Regions from separate parts of the Paenibacillus sp. MMO-58 genome, predicted to be linked through region 2. Evidence: riboswitches for the same ligand, from Rfam matches in the RefSeq annotation. Region 2 holds a riboswitch; the other holds the start of a gene.

Region 1 (7,431 bases), on a different contig from region 2:
TTAACTTTACCGGCCAGCGCATCTTGTACGATCTTCGCCAGCAGCTGTTTAATCATCTGCAGAAGCTGTCCTTCCGCTTCTTCGACGGACGCCCGGCAGGAAAGATTATGTCCCGTATCACTAATGATACAAACGCGATTGGCGAACTGATTAACGGTGGTCTGATCACAACCGTTATGGAAGTTACGCATCTGGTCGGAATCGTGGCGATTCTGCTCTGGATGGACTGGAAGCTGGCGCTTCTGTCCTTCATTATGATGCCGCTTCTGTATTTAATCGTAAATCGGCTGCGTCCGAGAATTGAAGGGGCGTGGACCCGTTCGCGCAAGACGATGTCGGCCATTAACGGACATTTGAACGAAACGATTCAAGGAATCCGCGTTGTTCAAGCGTTCTCTCGACAACATAAGAACAGCGCTAGGTTCGAAGGAATCAACTTCCGGAACAAGCAGGCTTTCATGCGCGCTATTATGCTGGAGTCAACCGTATACCCGCTGGTCGAATTGGTGGGAATGATCGGTACTTGTATCGTCGTCTGGTTCGGAGCAAAACAAGTCATGGACGGTGCGCTTACAATCGGTTTCGTTATGGCCTTCATCAATTACCTGTGGCGCTTCTGGGGACCGCTCAGCGCATTGTCCAAGGTGTACAGCCAAGTGCTGTCGGCGATGGCTTCCGCAGAACGTATCTTTGAAATTCTGGATACCGATGCCGAGGTAACCGATGCTGCCGATGCGCGCCGCATGCCGGCGATCCGCGGCGAAGTAGCGTTCGAGAACGTATCGTTCCGCTATGAAGAATCCAAGCCGGATGTTCTTCATGACGTCAGTTTTAGGGTTCGTCCAGGCCAGCGTGTTGCGCTGGTTGGACCAACGGGAGCAGGGAAAAGTACAATCGTTAACCTGCTTATGCGGTTCTATGATGCAACCGGAGGCAAAGTTACGATTGACGGATTGGATGTCAAAGACGTTACGCTGGAATCTCTGCGCAGACAGATGGGAATCGTACTCCAGGATTCGTTTATTTTCTCGGGAACTATCGAACAGAACCTGCGGTATGGCAATGACGGGGCAACGAGGGAGCAAATGATTCAAGCCTCGGAAAGCGTGCGTCTGGACCGTGTCGTTGCGTCCATGAATGAGGGCTATGATACGGAGGTAGAGGAGCGGGGTTCAAAGCTGTCGGTTGGCCAGCGGCAATTGCTTGCGTTCGGAAGGGTGCTGCTGTCCGATCCGCGGATTCTTATTCTGGATGAAGCAACCTCAAGCGTAGATACCGAAACGGAGCAGCATATCCAGGAAGCGCTGGAGACTTTGCTGAACGGCCGCACCGCCTTTATCATCGCGCACCGTCTCTCGACGGTACGCGACGCGGATCTTATTCTTGTTGTCCAGGACGGACGAATCGCGGAGCAAGGCTCGCACAATGAATTGATGAAGACTGGCGGTCTGTATGCGAAGCTGGTAAATACGCAGCTTAACATGCAAGAGGCCGTGTTAACGCAAGTCGAAGCTTAATTCGCGGCTTCGCTTGCTTGCTTAATCCGGTCGATCGCTTCGGCCATCGTTTTATCCGTAAGATGGGCGTAGATTTGGGTCGTCTCGGGAGAGGCGTGCCCAAGCTGCTCCTGGGTCATGTAAATATCGTTACGCAGGTAATAATCGGTTGCGAACGAATGGCGGAGCTTATGTACGCTTAAGTAAGGCTTGCCGAATCGCTTCGCATATTTGATTACCATTTCCTGAATGGCGCGTTTGGTCATTCGAGAGCCTTCTTTTTTGCCGTTAGCAATGGCAAGGAAGAGGGCTTTTTCACGTTTAGGCGCTTTATAATGGGAGTCCCTCATTTGCAAATAGGCCGTTAGATCATCAACCGCTTCCTGACGGAAATAGACGGGAGTCTTGAAGGTATCGTCGTTCTTGCCTTTTCGGTAGACATAGGCGAGCTTCTTCTTCACGTCAATATCATCGGTATTGAGATTTACGATTTCGGAGACGCGAAGGCCGGAATGAAGAATGAGACTGATAATGCAGCTGTCTCTGGTTCGATTTAGCTGATAGGAATATAGAGCCTGCTTGTTCTCCGCAACGTCCTTCTCGTAATCAGCATGTATATAGGCCAGAAATTCGTGTATTTCTTCTTCCTGCAGCAGCTTGCCTTCCAGCTTTGCCGCCGTATCTTTTGGCTTATGCGTTCGCTTGATCGAGACCTTGGCCATCACGTTCCGCTTTAATAGCGGATAGAACTCGTCATCCTCGGCGATCTGGCTCAAATAATGAAAGAGCGACCTTAGAGACGACAGCTTGCGCGTAATGGTTGTTCTGGTATTGCTATGGTTCGGATTGGTCGCAAGGAACATCCGGAAGGTATCGATACTGTCCATATGCAGCCGTTCAAGCTCGATAAGCTGGACATCCTTCACTTTTTCCGCGCTTGATAATCCTTCGGCGATCAGCCATCCCATAAACGTCTCGTAGTCTCTGACATACTCCAGCAATGAAGAGGGAGAGAGGTCGGGAAGCTTATAGTTGATAAATTTCTCCACATACCAGGGCATCATCGGAACACGCCGGTCTAGCTCCTGCCGATCCTTGATTTTGATCACATTCAATGCTGTTCACCTCGCTTTAAATCTTCCTATATTGTACCAATTCAAGCGATAGGGAACAATCGAAAGGATTCGAGCGTGAGGAAAAAGTTAGATTAGCAAATAAATGTAATTAATGTATTCGGGTTACTATATTTTTTTTTGTATGTTAAACTCGTTAAAAACCTGCCGTTACACAACAAAATTTTTCCAATTAATGATTTATGCAAATATTAATAAAATGAGAGGAGTATTAATATTGATTAATAATCAAATTTATAAATATAGTATTTCCATTATTCTAGCATTTATGATGACGGTTGCCATGCCGCTTCAGGCTGCGAAAGCAGCGGCGCCAGCGACGCTCAGTTATGGCAGCTACGGTCCGGATGTGCCGGATTTGCAGTTCCGTTTGAAGACGTTAGGTTATTTCGATAATACGGCGATTACAACGTTTTACGGAAAAATGACGGAAGAGGCCGTTCGCAAATTCCAAGTGGATTACGGACTTAAGTCGGATGGTGTAGCGGAGGAGAAAACTTGGACCCAGCTGAAGAAGGTTTCCGCTAATCAGAAAGAGCTTGATCTTCTGGCACGTATCGTTTATGCAGAAGCGCGCGGAGAGTCCTTCAAGGGCCAGGTTGCCGTTGCGGCGGTTGTATTAAATCGTCTTGATGCTGACGGCTTCCCGAAAACCATTAAAGGCGTAATCGAACAATCCGGCGCATTTACGGCGGTTGATGACGGCCAATATAATTTGAAGCCGGATTCTACAGCCTACAAAGCTGCGCTAGATGCGCTTGGCGGCAACGATCCGTCGCAAGGCGCGTTGTATTATTTTAATCCGAAGACGGCTACATCGAAGTGGATCTGGTCCCGCAAGCAAATCGTTCAAATCGGCAATCATATCTTCGCGGTATAAGATCCAATACGAAGGGCTGTGTACAAAGCTTGCCCGATATCGGCACGGTTTATTTAAAGAAATAAAAGTTATAGGCACATTCCCTACTCGGATCGAGCGGGAATGTGCCTTTTATTTTATAAAGAATATAAACCTGCCCTATATTTCCTAACATTCATTGCTTTGTTATACTAATTATTAAATCCTTTGCACAAATTCTAAATAAAATAAGGTGATCTCATGGAATCGAAACGTATTGCAGCAGAAAAAGCAGTTGAACTCGTCAAGGACGGGATGAAAGTAGGACTTGGTACCGGCTCTACCGCGTACTGGGCGATTCAAGCGATTGGCCGTCGGGTGAAGGAAGAAGGGCTAACCATTCAAGCAGTCGCAACTTCGGTTCAATCCGAGCAGCTGGCGAAAGAACTTGGCATTCCGATGATGCCGTTTGCCGATGTGGACGTGCTTGATCTGACAATTGACGGGGCGGATGAAGTGGATCCTGCCCTTCACTTAATTAAGGGTGGCGGCGGAGCTCTGCTTCGCGAGAAGATTGTAGCGGCTGCAAGCAAGCAGCTGATTATTATCGTGGACGAGAGCAAGGACGTGAAGCAGCTTGGCAAGTTCCCGCTGCCTGTCGAGATTGTTCCGTTTGCTTTCGAACTGACGGTGAAGAAGCTTCGCAAGCTGGGCTGCGAGCCGAAGCTCCGCAAGAAAGGTGAAGAGCTGTATGTGACCGATAACGGCAACTATATTGCGGATTGCGAGTTTGGCGCCATTACGGATCCGGAAGCGCTTCATGATGACCTGAACCGGATTCCCGGCGTTGTGGACAACGGATTGTTTATCCATATGGCAAGTCTAGTTATTGTGGGCTCCGCAGACGGTTCGATCCGGAGTATCCCAAAGGAATAAACCAGCCTAACAAGCAGGAAGGGTGGAGAAGCATGAATAAGAGGTTTGCGTTAATAACGGATACCCATGGCAATATGCCAGCGTTAAAAGCGGCCCTTCATGAGATCGACACTTTGCACGAGATTGACTCCATCTATTGCTTGGGAGATATAATCGGAATCGGGCCGGATACGAATGAAGTGCTTCATACGCTTTTCTCCAGGGATGATGTATCCTATGTGTCCGGTAATCATGATGAAGCCGTGCTCGCGATTATCAAGGGTGAACCTTATCCGGAAAGCCATTTCCATTCGGAACGGCATCATAAGTGGATAGCGGATAGAATGGACAAGTCGTTTGTCCCGCTGCTGGAACGAATGCCTCGTATGATCCGGACTGAAGCGCACGGCAAAAGCATGCTTTTTACCCATTATCATATTGCGCGGGACAAGTTTAACGATCCGATAAGCAAAGATCCGTTTAGCCCAATTGTTGAGCCAAGCCTGTCCAATCTGGAAAAGCTGTTCGACGGTTACGAAGACGCATTGATCGGTTTTGGCCATCATCATCCGGTTCATTATTTCCGCAGCGACAGACAAGCGTTTCTTAATCCCGGTTCCCTTGGCTGCAACAATAAGTCTACTGCCAGGTACGCGATCGTTACGGTGAGCGAGCAGGGTTTTGAGGTACAGCTGCAGGAGGCGGAATATGATAATTCGGCATTCCTTGCTTCCTACGAAAGGCTGGATGTACCCGACCGGGAGTTTATTTTGCGAGTCTTTCACGGAGATCAGCTGAGAGAATAGGCCTATAGAATTGAAAAATTTAGCATGACAAAACGAAAAATATTCGTTATGATGAGCAAGCAAATTGAATACGAGATAAGTATCAGGTGCCAATGATACCTTCCGCCAGTTAGGGCGATGGTATTGGATTGGTTAAAAGGGAAGTTGGGTGAGAATCCCACGCGGTCCCGCCGCTGTAAGAGACGAGTCTATGCGCATATCCACTGGGCAACCGGGAAGGGTGCATAGGCATTGACGCTCGAGCCAGAATACCTGCCTGATTCTTTTTACACCACAATTCTACGAGCGATAGGAGGGTGTTCATTATGCATGCTTACTTTGACATGTCTACTTGACCAAGCCCTTCAACTTTTACGAGTTGGAGGGTTTTTTGCTGTGCGGATGGGTAGTTGTGCCCGAGAGAATGAAAGAGTTATAGAAAGGGAGCTTGTAATGAAAAAGAATAAATGGTTAGTATGGCTGCTTGTTGTAGCAGTAACGTTATCCGTTACTGTAACGCCAGTCCGTGTGTCTTATGCCGACCCCGCAGATACGCCGGAAGGTTACGTCACGCTGGATGTGGAGAAGTTTACGCTTGGCCAGGGCTATATTAAAGAGCCCGTAAAAGTGCCTTTTTATGAAGGGGACAATGGGGCTGCCTTGGTCGACCGTCTTCTTGGGGAAGAGAACTACAAGCATTCGGGATCGATCGATAGCGCTTTTTATTTATCCAAAGTAAAAGATAACGATTCCAGGCCGGTTGAGCTTCCAGCCTACCTAACAAAGATGATGGAAGACAATCATGCGGTGTTTGGCGGCAAAGTGGATGAGAATTGGCTTGGTGAGTTTGACTACACCAATATGTCCGGTTGGATGTATGCCGTAAATAATGCGTTCCCTCCCGTTGGCTTTTCCAATTATGAGCCGCAAAACGGCGATGTCATCCGTGTTCAATTCACCGTATACGGATACGGAACGGACCTTGGCAGCGAGTGGGGAGATATCCGGCTCGCGAACAAGGATGGATTAACGGAAGCCATTGCTGAAATCAACAGCTCACCTGACAAACAGGAATTGCTGAATGATGTGAAGATTGGTCCAGCGTACGAACATGCATATGCTACATTACAAAATATTGAAAGTACGCAAGAGGAAGTTAATTCGGCTTTGACAGAGCTGGCAGGAGCTCAGGATACGACTCCTCCTTCCATCACGGTTAACGGATTTGTTAACAATCAGGTCGTAACGGCACAACAGCTTCCGTTCTCGGTATCGGTTACGGATAACGTTCAGCAGACAATCGACCCTGAAGTGAAGCTGAACGGAAATCTGCTGCAACCATCAAACGGACAGTATACAGCTGATTTAGTATCTGGCTTGAATACGCTTGTCATCAATGCGGCAGATGGTGCCGGTAACCAGGCAACGCAGACCTATACGGTTACATACAAGGCAAATGCTGCAGGTACAATCGATCAATACGTCGACCGCAATCTGGCTTATCTATTATCAACGGTAAGCAATCCCGTCTTCGGAACGTTAAACGGCGAGTGGTCAGTCCTTACCTTGGCACGCGGCAACTACCAAGTGCCGGATGGCTACTATGATACTTATTACAACAAGGTCGTAGCGGCTGTTCAAGATAAACAAAACGTTCTAGATCCAAATAAATATACCGAGCACTCCAGAGTTATCCTGGCGCTGACGTCGATTGGCAAAGATGTAACGAATGTCGGCGGATATAATCAGCTCGAGAAGCTGGCAGATTTCAATAAAGTTATTGCCCAAGGCATTAACGGACCTACCTTTGCCTTGCTGGCACTGGACAGCCACAAATACGATATTCCTGTCGTAGCGGGCGTAGCGGTTCAATCCACAAGAGCCAATCTTATTCAATACATGGTTGATAAGGAGGTTAAGAAAGGCACCGAAAATGCAGGCGGATGGGGCTTTGGCAGCTTTGTTGATGTGGACTTGACGGCTATGACGCTTCAAGCTTTGGCTCCTTATTACAACTGCAACCCTGATGTCAAATCAGCTGCCGACCGTGCAGTCACTTGGTTGTCCAAGTCACAGAGCAGCAATGACGGCGGTTATTCTTCGAGCGAGAGCATCGCGCAGGTCATTGTTGCTCTTAGCGCATTAGGGATCGATTCCAACTCGGATCCCCGTTTTGTAAAGAACGGCCATTCCTTGATTGATGCGTTCTTACTCTATGCTTTGCCTGATGGCGGTTTCCGTCATACCAAGACGGGCGGCGTCAA
Region 2 (7,431 bases):
ATGCCAGGCGTTGAAGCCGTAGCGGTCAGCTATTCGGCACGTACGGCCTGGGTGCAATATAAGCCTGGAATGATTGAGCCGTCAGCCATCATGCAGCAGATCGCCAAGCTGGGCTTCAAAGCTGATCTGCCCGAAAATGCGAAGGAAGGCTTCGAGAAGGAACGAAGCCGGCTGCGGCTGAGATTGATCATCTCCATGATTCTAACTGCGCCTCTGCTCTCGGCGATGGTACAGCATCTGGCTCCGTTTGCCCGGATTGAGCTTCCCGAGCTTCTGACCAATCCGTGGCTCCAGCTGGTTCTTGCGACCGTTATCCAGTTCGTCATAGGTCTGCCGTTCTATATCGGGGCCTATCACGCCATCCGGTCGCGGGCGACCAATATGGATGTCTTGGTGGCAACCGGAACCTCGGCTGCTTATTTGTACAGTCATTTTCTCGTATTTAATGCGGATCGGACCGCTTTGTACGCCCACGAGGTTCCTCTGTATTTCGAGACATCCGCAGTCGTCATAACGGCCGTGCTGCTTGGCAAGTTTATTGAAGCCTCCGTTACTTCGCGCGCGCAGCAGGATGCCTCGGGATACAGCAAGCTGCTGAATACGGTAGTAAAAGTGGAGCGGGCCGGCGTAGAAATGGAAATCAAGACGGAGTTTGTCCGGGAGAACGATTACGTACTTGTGCCTGCCGGACAGATTATTCCCGTTGACGGCGTTATTGCAACCGGAGAATCGGAAATTAACGAGTCCTTGTTGACGGGCGAGAGCGTTCCGCTTGCCAAGCGCCCCGGCGACCAAGTATGGGCAGGGACTCGGAATGAAAGCAGCAGCCTCCGTATCCGTACAACCGCTGCCGGTTACGCCACCATGCTGAGCCGGATTGTTGATCTCGTCAGGCAGGCGCAACGTTCGAAGTCGCTGATTCAGCGGCAGGTCGATGCGGTATCGGCTTGGTTTGTACCGGCGATGCTGCTTCTCTCGTTAGGTACGTTTGTGATTTGGGTTTCGGCTGTTGAACCGGGCAATTGGACGACGGCCTTCCGTTGTGCCGTCGCGGTTGTATTGGCGGCTTGCCCATGCGCTCTCGGACTCGCAACTCCGATTTCCCTTGTCGTAGCCTCGGGGCGGCTCGCCAAAAGAGGGATTGTGGTAAAGGAAGCGGGTGCGCTTGAACGGCTGGCGCAGCTTAACATGCTTGTGCTTGATAAAACGGGAACGTTAACGGAAGGAAAACCGAAGATCGGCAGCATGCACGTTACGCAGGGGAGCAAGCAGGGACTCTTGAGGCTTGCAGCCGCCGTGGAAGCCAATTCGACTCATCCGCTAGCCGTCGCCATTCGGGCGGAGGCCGTGCAGACCGGCCTGGTTCCTCCTGCCGCAACCGATTTCTCCTATACGACAGGCAAAGGGGTAGAAGCATCGGTAGAGCAGAGGAGAATAGGAATCGGCAATGCCGGGTTTGCCGCACTGAAAAAGTGGGGCATCGGCAGTCCAACTATTCAAAGATTCGCGGAAGAACGCCAGAAGCTTGGGGAAACGGTGCTGTACGTAGCGGATAATAATCGAGTAATTGGAGCTATATCCTTCATCGATGCGGTAAAGGCTTTTGCCAAACCGGCCGTAACGCAGCTTCGGAAAGCAGGAGTAACCGTGGTTCTGGCAACGGGAGATCATCCTGCGCCTGCTTTGAGCGCGGCCCAAACGGCGGGGATCGATCCTTCAAAGGTCTATGCCAATATGCTGCCCGAAGATAAATTGGAGCTGGTGGACCGCCTGAAGGAGCAGGACTACAAGGTCGGAATGGCCGGGGACGGCTGGAATGACGCTCCGGCACTAGCCGCGGCGGATGTAGGCCTCGCGATGGGAGACGGTACGGATGCGGCATTAACAGCCGGTCACATTACGCTTCTCCAGCCCCGGATGACCGCTATTCCGGAGGCTTTGCTGATCAGCCGTCTAACGGTGCGCAATGTTCGGCAGAATCTGACTTTCGCTTTCATCTATAACGCGCTTATCATTCCGTTTGCCGCTTGCGGCATGCTTCAGCCGTGGATGGCAGGTACGGCAATGGCCTTCAGTTCGGTATCGGTGGTGGGTAACGCGATCAGGCTTGGAGCAAGATTAAGAAGAGCTGCTGGACAATTCTAGAATATGGGTGGTATAGTTACGTTGGTCGAAAACGAATAAATCATGGAACAGGTGCTGCAGGAGCCGACAGGCTTTTGCAAGCTTAATAGGGAAGTCCGGTTAAAATCCGGCACGGACCCGCCACTGTAAGAAGCGGTCTAATTTTATTTAGACCCGTGTGCCAGCTTACGTCACTGAATGCAAAATTCGGGAAGACGCTGGCGCTACTGCTTCAAGTCAGGAGACCTGCCTGTTCGCATAACGCTATACCTACGCGGAATTAGGGAAGTGTTGGAATGAAGGAAACCGTCTTTTTTTGCGCGCAAGCAAAAAGGACTTCCGGCATTTCCGGCACCTTTGCCGGGAATGCCTTTTTTTGTTTTCGATTCAAGATAAATAGAAGGGGTGCTTGGAAACTATGGTTGGGAGAAACAAAAGATTGTCGAAATTAATGCTGGCAATGTTGATGACCGCAATTCTGGTCTTTATGGCGGCATGCGGCGCTAACAAAGCGAACACGAACGATGCGGGGAATACGGGGAATGCCAACGCGTCGGCATCGCCGGTTCAAAGCGAGCAGCCAGCCGAAAGCCCGGCAGTGGAGACGGTATATCCGTTTAAGGTGACGGATGCTACGGGAACGGAATTGACGTTTGAGAAAGCACCAACGAAGGTCGTATCTCTCGCGCCAAGCGAGACGGAAGTTCTTTATGCGGTCGGCGCAGGCGAAGAAGTTGCCGGCGTTGACAGCTACAGCAATTATCCGGAGGAAGCGGCGTCCAAGCCTAAAGTAGGCGACATGACGACCAATATCGAAGCAGTCGCGGCTCTTAATCCCGATCTTGTAGTGGCTTCCTCTTCGATGAATACCGATGCGGTCGAGCAGCTTCGCAAGCTGAACATTACGGTTCTTGCCACGGACCCGAAAACTTACGATGAAACAATTGCCAAAATCGAGACAATCGGTAAAATAATGAATAAGAACACGGAAGCTGCGCAAGTTGCAACGCATATGCGCGATGTGAAGCAGCAGGTGACGGATGCCGTGAAGGACGCTCCGAAAAAGCTGGTTTACCTGGAATTCTCGCCAGGCTGGACGGTAGGTTCCGGCACGTTCCTGGATGAACTGCTTACGATTGCCGGCGGTACGAACGTGGGCGCTTCGCAAGCAGGCTGGTATGAAGTTAGCGCGGAAGAAGTCGTGAAGCAAAACCCTGAAATTATCCTTTATCCTGATCTGGGAGAGGATCCGAATCCAATCGTTACCGGAATAAACAGCCGTCCAGGCTGGGATGCGATTGATGCGGTGAAGAACAAGCAGATGTTCGAAGTTGGCAATGACGAGACTTCACGCGTAGGTCCGCGTCTTGCGGATGCCCTGCTGCAGGTTGCGAAAGCTCTTCACCCGGATCTTGTGAAGTAGATGAAAAGAAAATTAGCGGTCTATGGAGGAGCAGCTTTGCTCCTTCTTGCTGTTTCTATCGTTCTAAGTTTGTCGATTGGGTCCTCCATGCTCCCGTTTGCCGATGTATGGGGAATCCTCTGGCATCAGCTTCCTTGGACGGATGACGCCGGAAGTCATTGGAGTACCGGAGAGATCGCGATTGTTACGCAGGTCAGATTGTCACGCGTGCTGCTAGGCGTGCTTGTTGGCGCGTGTCTCGGGCTTGCCGGAGCGGGCTTTCAAGGCGTGCTCCGCAATCCGCTTGCCGATCCGTATACGTTAGGGGTATCATCCGGCAGCTCGGTAGGGGCGGCTTTTCTTATTTTGTTTGGTTATCAAGCCGTGCTGGGCGAATGGACGATTCCGGTTGTTGCTTTTATGACGGGAACGCTGACGCTGCTCGGCGTCTTTTTCCTGGCGCGCAGCAGAGGCGTCATGCAGATTGAGACTTTGATCCTGTCCGGTGTCATCATTCAATCCTTCTTAGGCGCGTTTGTATCGTTTATGGTATCGATGTCTGACGAAGTCATTAACCAGATTCTGTTCTGGCTGATGGGCTCTTTGGCTATGAAAAACTGGGCGGACGTGTATATTGTGCTTCCGTGCCTTGTGATTGGCTTGCCGATTTTATTTGCATACGGACAAGCGCTGAATCTATTTGTGCTTGGCGAGAGGCATGCGGCACATCTGGGAATCCGGGTTGAACGGACAAAGCTGATCGTTCTGATCGGCTCGACGCTGCTTACCGCGGCGGCGGTGTCGGTCAGCGGAGTTATCGGGTTCGTAGGCTTGGTTGTGCCGCATCTCATCCGGTTAATGGTTGGTCCCGATTACCGGCTGCTGATTCCGCTCTCGGCGATTGGCGGAGGGATATTCGTGTTATGGTCCGATACGCTAGCAAGAATAGCCCTTGCCCCGAAAGAAATTCCGCTAGGGGTCGTAACCGCTTTACTAGGCGCGCCATTCTTCGCGTATCTGCTGTACCGGCGCAAAAAAGGACAGGAGGGCTATTAATGATCTCGGTTCAACAAGTGAGCAAGAAAGTTAACGGCCGTTCTGTCCTGGAGAACCTCTCGTTTAAGCTTGAGCCCGGCCGGATTCATGGCATTATCGGGCCAAACGGCGTAGGGAAGTCAACGCTGCTGCAGCTATTATCAGGCGTGACAAAGCCTTCTTCGGGCGATGTCAGCTTATCCGGCGTGAATCTGTCGAATTATTCCCGCAAAGCGCTCGCGAGACGTTTGGCGGTGCTGCAGCAAGGCGGGTTGCCCCCAGCGGGCTTTACCGTCCGTCAAGTGGTTGAGATGGGACGTTTTCCTTATCAGAATTGGTTTGGCGATGAGCGGGAGGATCATTCTGCACTAATCGATTTCACGCTGGATTCGATGGGGCTGACGCCTTTGTCGAACCGGCCTCTTGATCAGCTAAGCGGCGGGGAGCGTCAGCGGGTAGCTCTAGCGAAGGTGGTGGTGCAGGAGCCGGAGGTTATTTTGCTGGATGAGCCAACGACATATCTGGATATCGGTTATCAAGTGCAGCTGCTGGATACCGTACGGCAGTGGCAGCAGGAACGCAATTTGACCGTTGTAGCGGTTCTGCACGATCTGAATTTGGCTTCCCTGTATTGCAATCGGATACTCGTCTTGCATAAGGGCGGAATAGCGGCAACGGGTGCTCCTGCGGAGGTGCTTAGCGTTGACCTGATTCGTGAGGTTTATCAGACGGAGGCATCGATCGTGAAGCATCCTTTAACCGGTACGCCTCAAATTTTATTGCAGCCGAAGCAACAGGATGCCGGCAGATTAATTGAAATGACATAGAGTTGTACATACGGAGAGGAGAAAACATTGTGGCAAATGAATTAGCTGCCGAGTTACAACAGATTATCGAACGAATCAGACCTTTCCAGGAACAGGCTGTAATTGAAGCAAAGGCGCATTCCGATCAGCTGACAAAGCCAACCGGCAGTCTCGGGAAGCTTGAAGAGATTGCTTTTCGCTTAGCCGGGATTTCAGGCAGTCTCTGGCCGGATTTGAGCCGCAAAGCGGTAGTCGTGATGGCTGGAGATCACGGCGTGTGCGAGGAAGGGGTCAGCGCGTATCCGCAAGAAGTGACTCCGCAAATGGTCCTTAATTTCTTAAGCGGCGGAGCGGCGGTAAACGTACTCGCGCGACAGGCGGGAGCCGATGTCTATTGCGTGGATATTGGCGTAAACGCCGAGCTTGAGCATCCGGGGCTGATCAGCCGGAAGGTGGTTCGAGGAACTGCCAATATGGCAAAGCAGCCTGCGATGAGCAGGGAGGAAGCGCTTCGGGCTATTATGGCAGGCGTTCAAGTAGCTAATGAATTAGCTGAAAAAGGCTACCGGCTGTTCGCAACGGGAGAGATGGGAATCGGCAACACGACCCCAAGCGCGGCTCTGACAACCGTATTGACGGGATTAGCGCCCGAATTATCCGTTGGCAGGGGAACCGGCATTAATGATGAAAGCTGGCGGCATAAGATTGAAGTCGTGAAACGCGCTATTGCCGTTAATAAGCCCAATGCCTCGGATCCGCTTGATGTACTCGCCAAGGTAGGCGGTGCGGAAATTGCGGGCTTGGCCGGATTTATCATCGGCGCGGCTGCAAACGGCTGTCCGGTTGTCGTTGACGGGTTTATTTCCTCGGTTGCCGCTCTGGTGGCCGTTCGGCTGGCAGAGCAGGCGAAGCCTTATTTGTTCGCCTCCCATTTGTCCCAGGAACAAGGGCATGCGGTTGTACTGGAGTCAATGGGGCTGTCTCCGATGATTCAGCTCGATATGCGGCTTGGAGAAGGAACGGGCGCCGTCTTGTGCTTCCATTTCGTTGATGCCGCCTTAAAGCTGATGCAGGAAATGGCGACCTTCTCAAGCGCCGGAGTTTCCAGGGAGTAGGTGAGGCGAAGTTGGCAATGTTGGTAACCGGCGGAGCAAGAAGCGGCAAAAGCTCCTTCGCCGAAAAGCTTGCAGCCCGGCTTGGGGAGCAAGGGATCTATTTGGCGACCAGCCGGGTCTGGGATGAGGAAATGGCGGAACGGATCGCTTTGCACCAGCAGAACCGGGAACAAGGCGGCTTTCGTTGGACGACCATTGAGGAGCCGATGGAGCTTCCGGACAGGCTGCGGCAGCTGGCGAAGGAAGCCTATGAGCTGGAGCGGATGGATGGAAAGCCGCCCGTGGTATTGGTTGATTGCTTAACCTTATGGCTGACAAACGTGCTGATGGAGGCGGAGGAAAGGGAAAAATCCGAAGCTGCGGAGAAAGCCCGCGATTGGCTGAATGAACAGGTCAATGAATTGTCAGCTGCCGTACAGGAGTATAATTATCCGCTTATCCTTGTGACCAATGAAGTTGGGGACGGCATCGTGCCGGCTTATCCGCTCGGCAGAAAATTCCGCGATGAAGCCGGACGGTTGAATCAACGGATGGCTGCCTTGTCGGACAAGGTTTTCCTCGTGACCGCCGGCATTCCGGTCGAGCTGAAAGCCTTGCAATTTCGGTGGGAGAGCTTATGATCTATTATTCTTTGCAGGAAACGCTGCTGCTTGTTGCGGCAGCTATCGTCATAGACTGGATTATCGGCGATCCGAAGTGGCCGACCCATCCCGTTATCTGGATCGGTCGGCTTATTCGCGTACTCGAGAAGCGTTTGCGCAGGAAGGAAGAAGGACGGGGCGCCAGGCGCATTAAGGGCAGGGGCATTATTTTGACGATCGTTACTTTAGCCGTATCCTATGGCATCATGTGGGTAGTAACGGCTGCAGCAGCATGGATCCATCCATGGCTGGGATATGTAGTAAGCGCCTGGTTCATCTCTACCACGATAGCTGTAAAAGGGCTGAAG

Evidence for each region. A riboswitch is a leader RNA that binds a small molecule or an ion and turns the genes downstream of it on or off. The one in region 2 is predicted to bind cobalamin.
Region 1: another riboswitch for cobalamin. It lies ahead of WFJ73_RS05510 (S-layer homology domain-containing protein); the one in region 2 lies ahead of WFJ73_RS06055 (ABC transporter substrate-binding protein).

The regions. Positions count from the first base shown of each region.
Region 1 covers NZ_JBBCVY010000001.1:1,188,908-1,196,338, forward strand. The annotation lists gene WFJ73_RS05485 (ABC transporter ATP-binding protein) at 1-1,517, shown strand, start outside; gene xerS (tyrosine recombinase XerS) at 1,514-2,611, opposite strand; gene WFJ73_RS05495 (cell wall hydrolase) at 2,898-3,509, shown strand; gene rpiA (ribose-5-phosphate isomerase RpiA) at 3,729-4,403, shown strand; gene WFJ73_RS05505 (metallophosphoesterase family protein) at 4,436-5,188, shown strand; cobalamin riboswitch at 5,270-5,449, shown strand; gene WFJ73_RS05510 (S-layer homology domain-containing protein) at 5,621-7,431, shown strand, end outside.
Region 2 covers NZ_JBBCVY010000002.1:64,428-71,858, reverse strand. The annotation lists gene WFJ73_RS06060 (heavy metal translocating P-type ATPase) at 1-2,145, shown strand, start outside; cobalamin riboswitch at 2,178-2,392, shown strand; gene WFJ73_RS06055 (ABC transporter substrate-binding protein) at 2,564-3,547, shown strand; gene WFJ73_RS06050 (FecCD family ABC transporter permease) at 3,548-4,582, shown strand; gene WFJ73_RS06045 (heme ABC transporter ATP-binding protein) at 4,582-5,388, shown strand; gene cobT (nicotinate-nucleotide--dimethylbenzimidazole phosphoribosyltransferase) at 5,415-6,482, shown strand; gene cobU (bifunctional adenosylcobinamide kinase/adenosylcobinamide-phosphate guanylyltransferase) at 6,494-7,102, shown strand; gene cbiB (adenosylcobinamide-phosphate synthase CbiB) at 7,099-7,431, shown strand, end outside.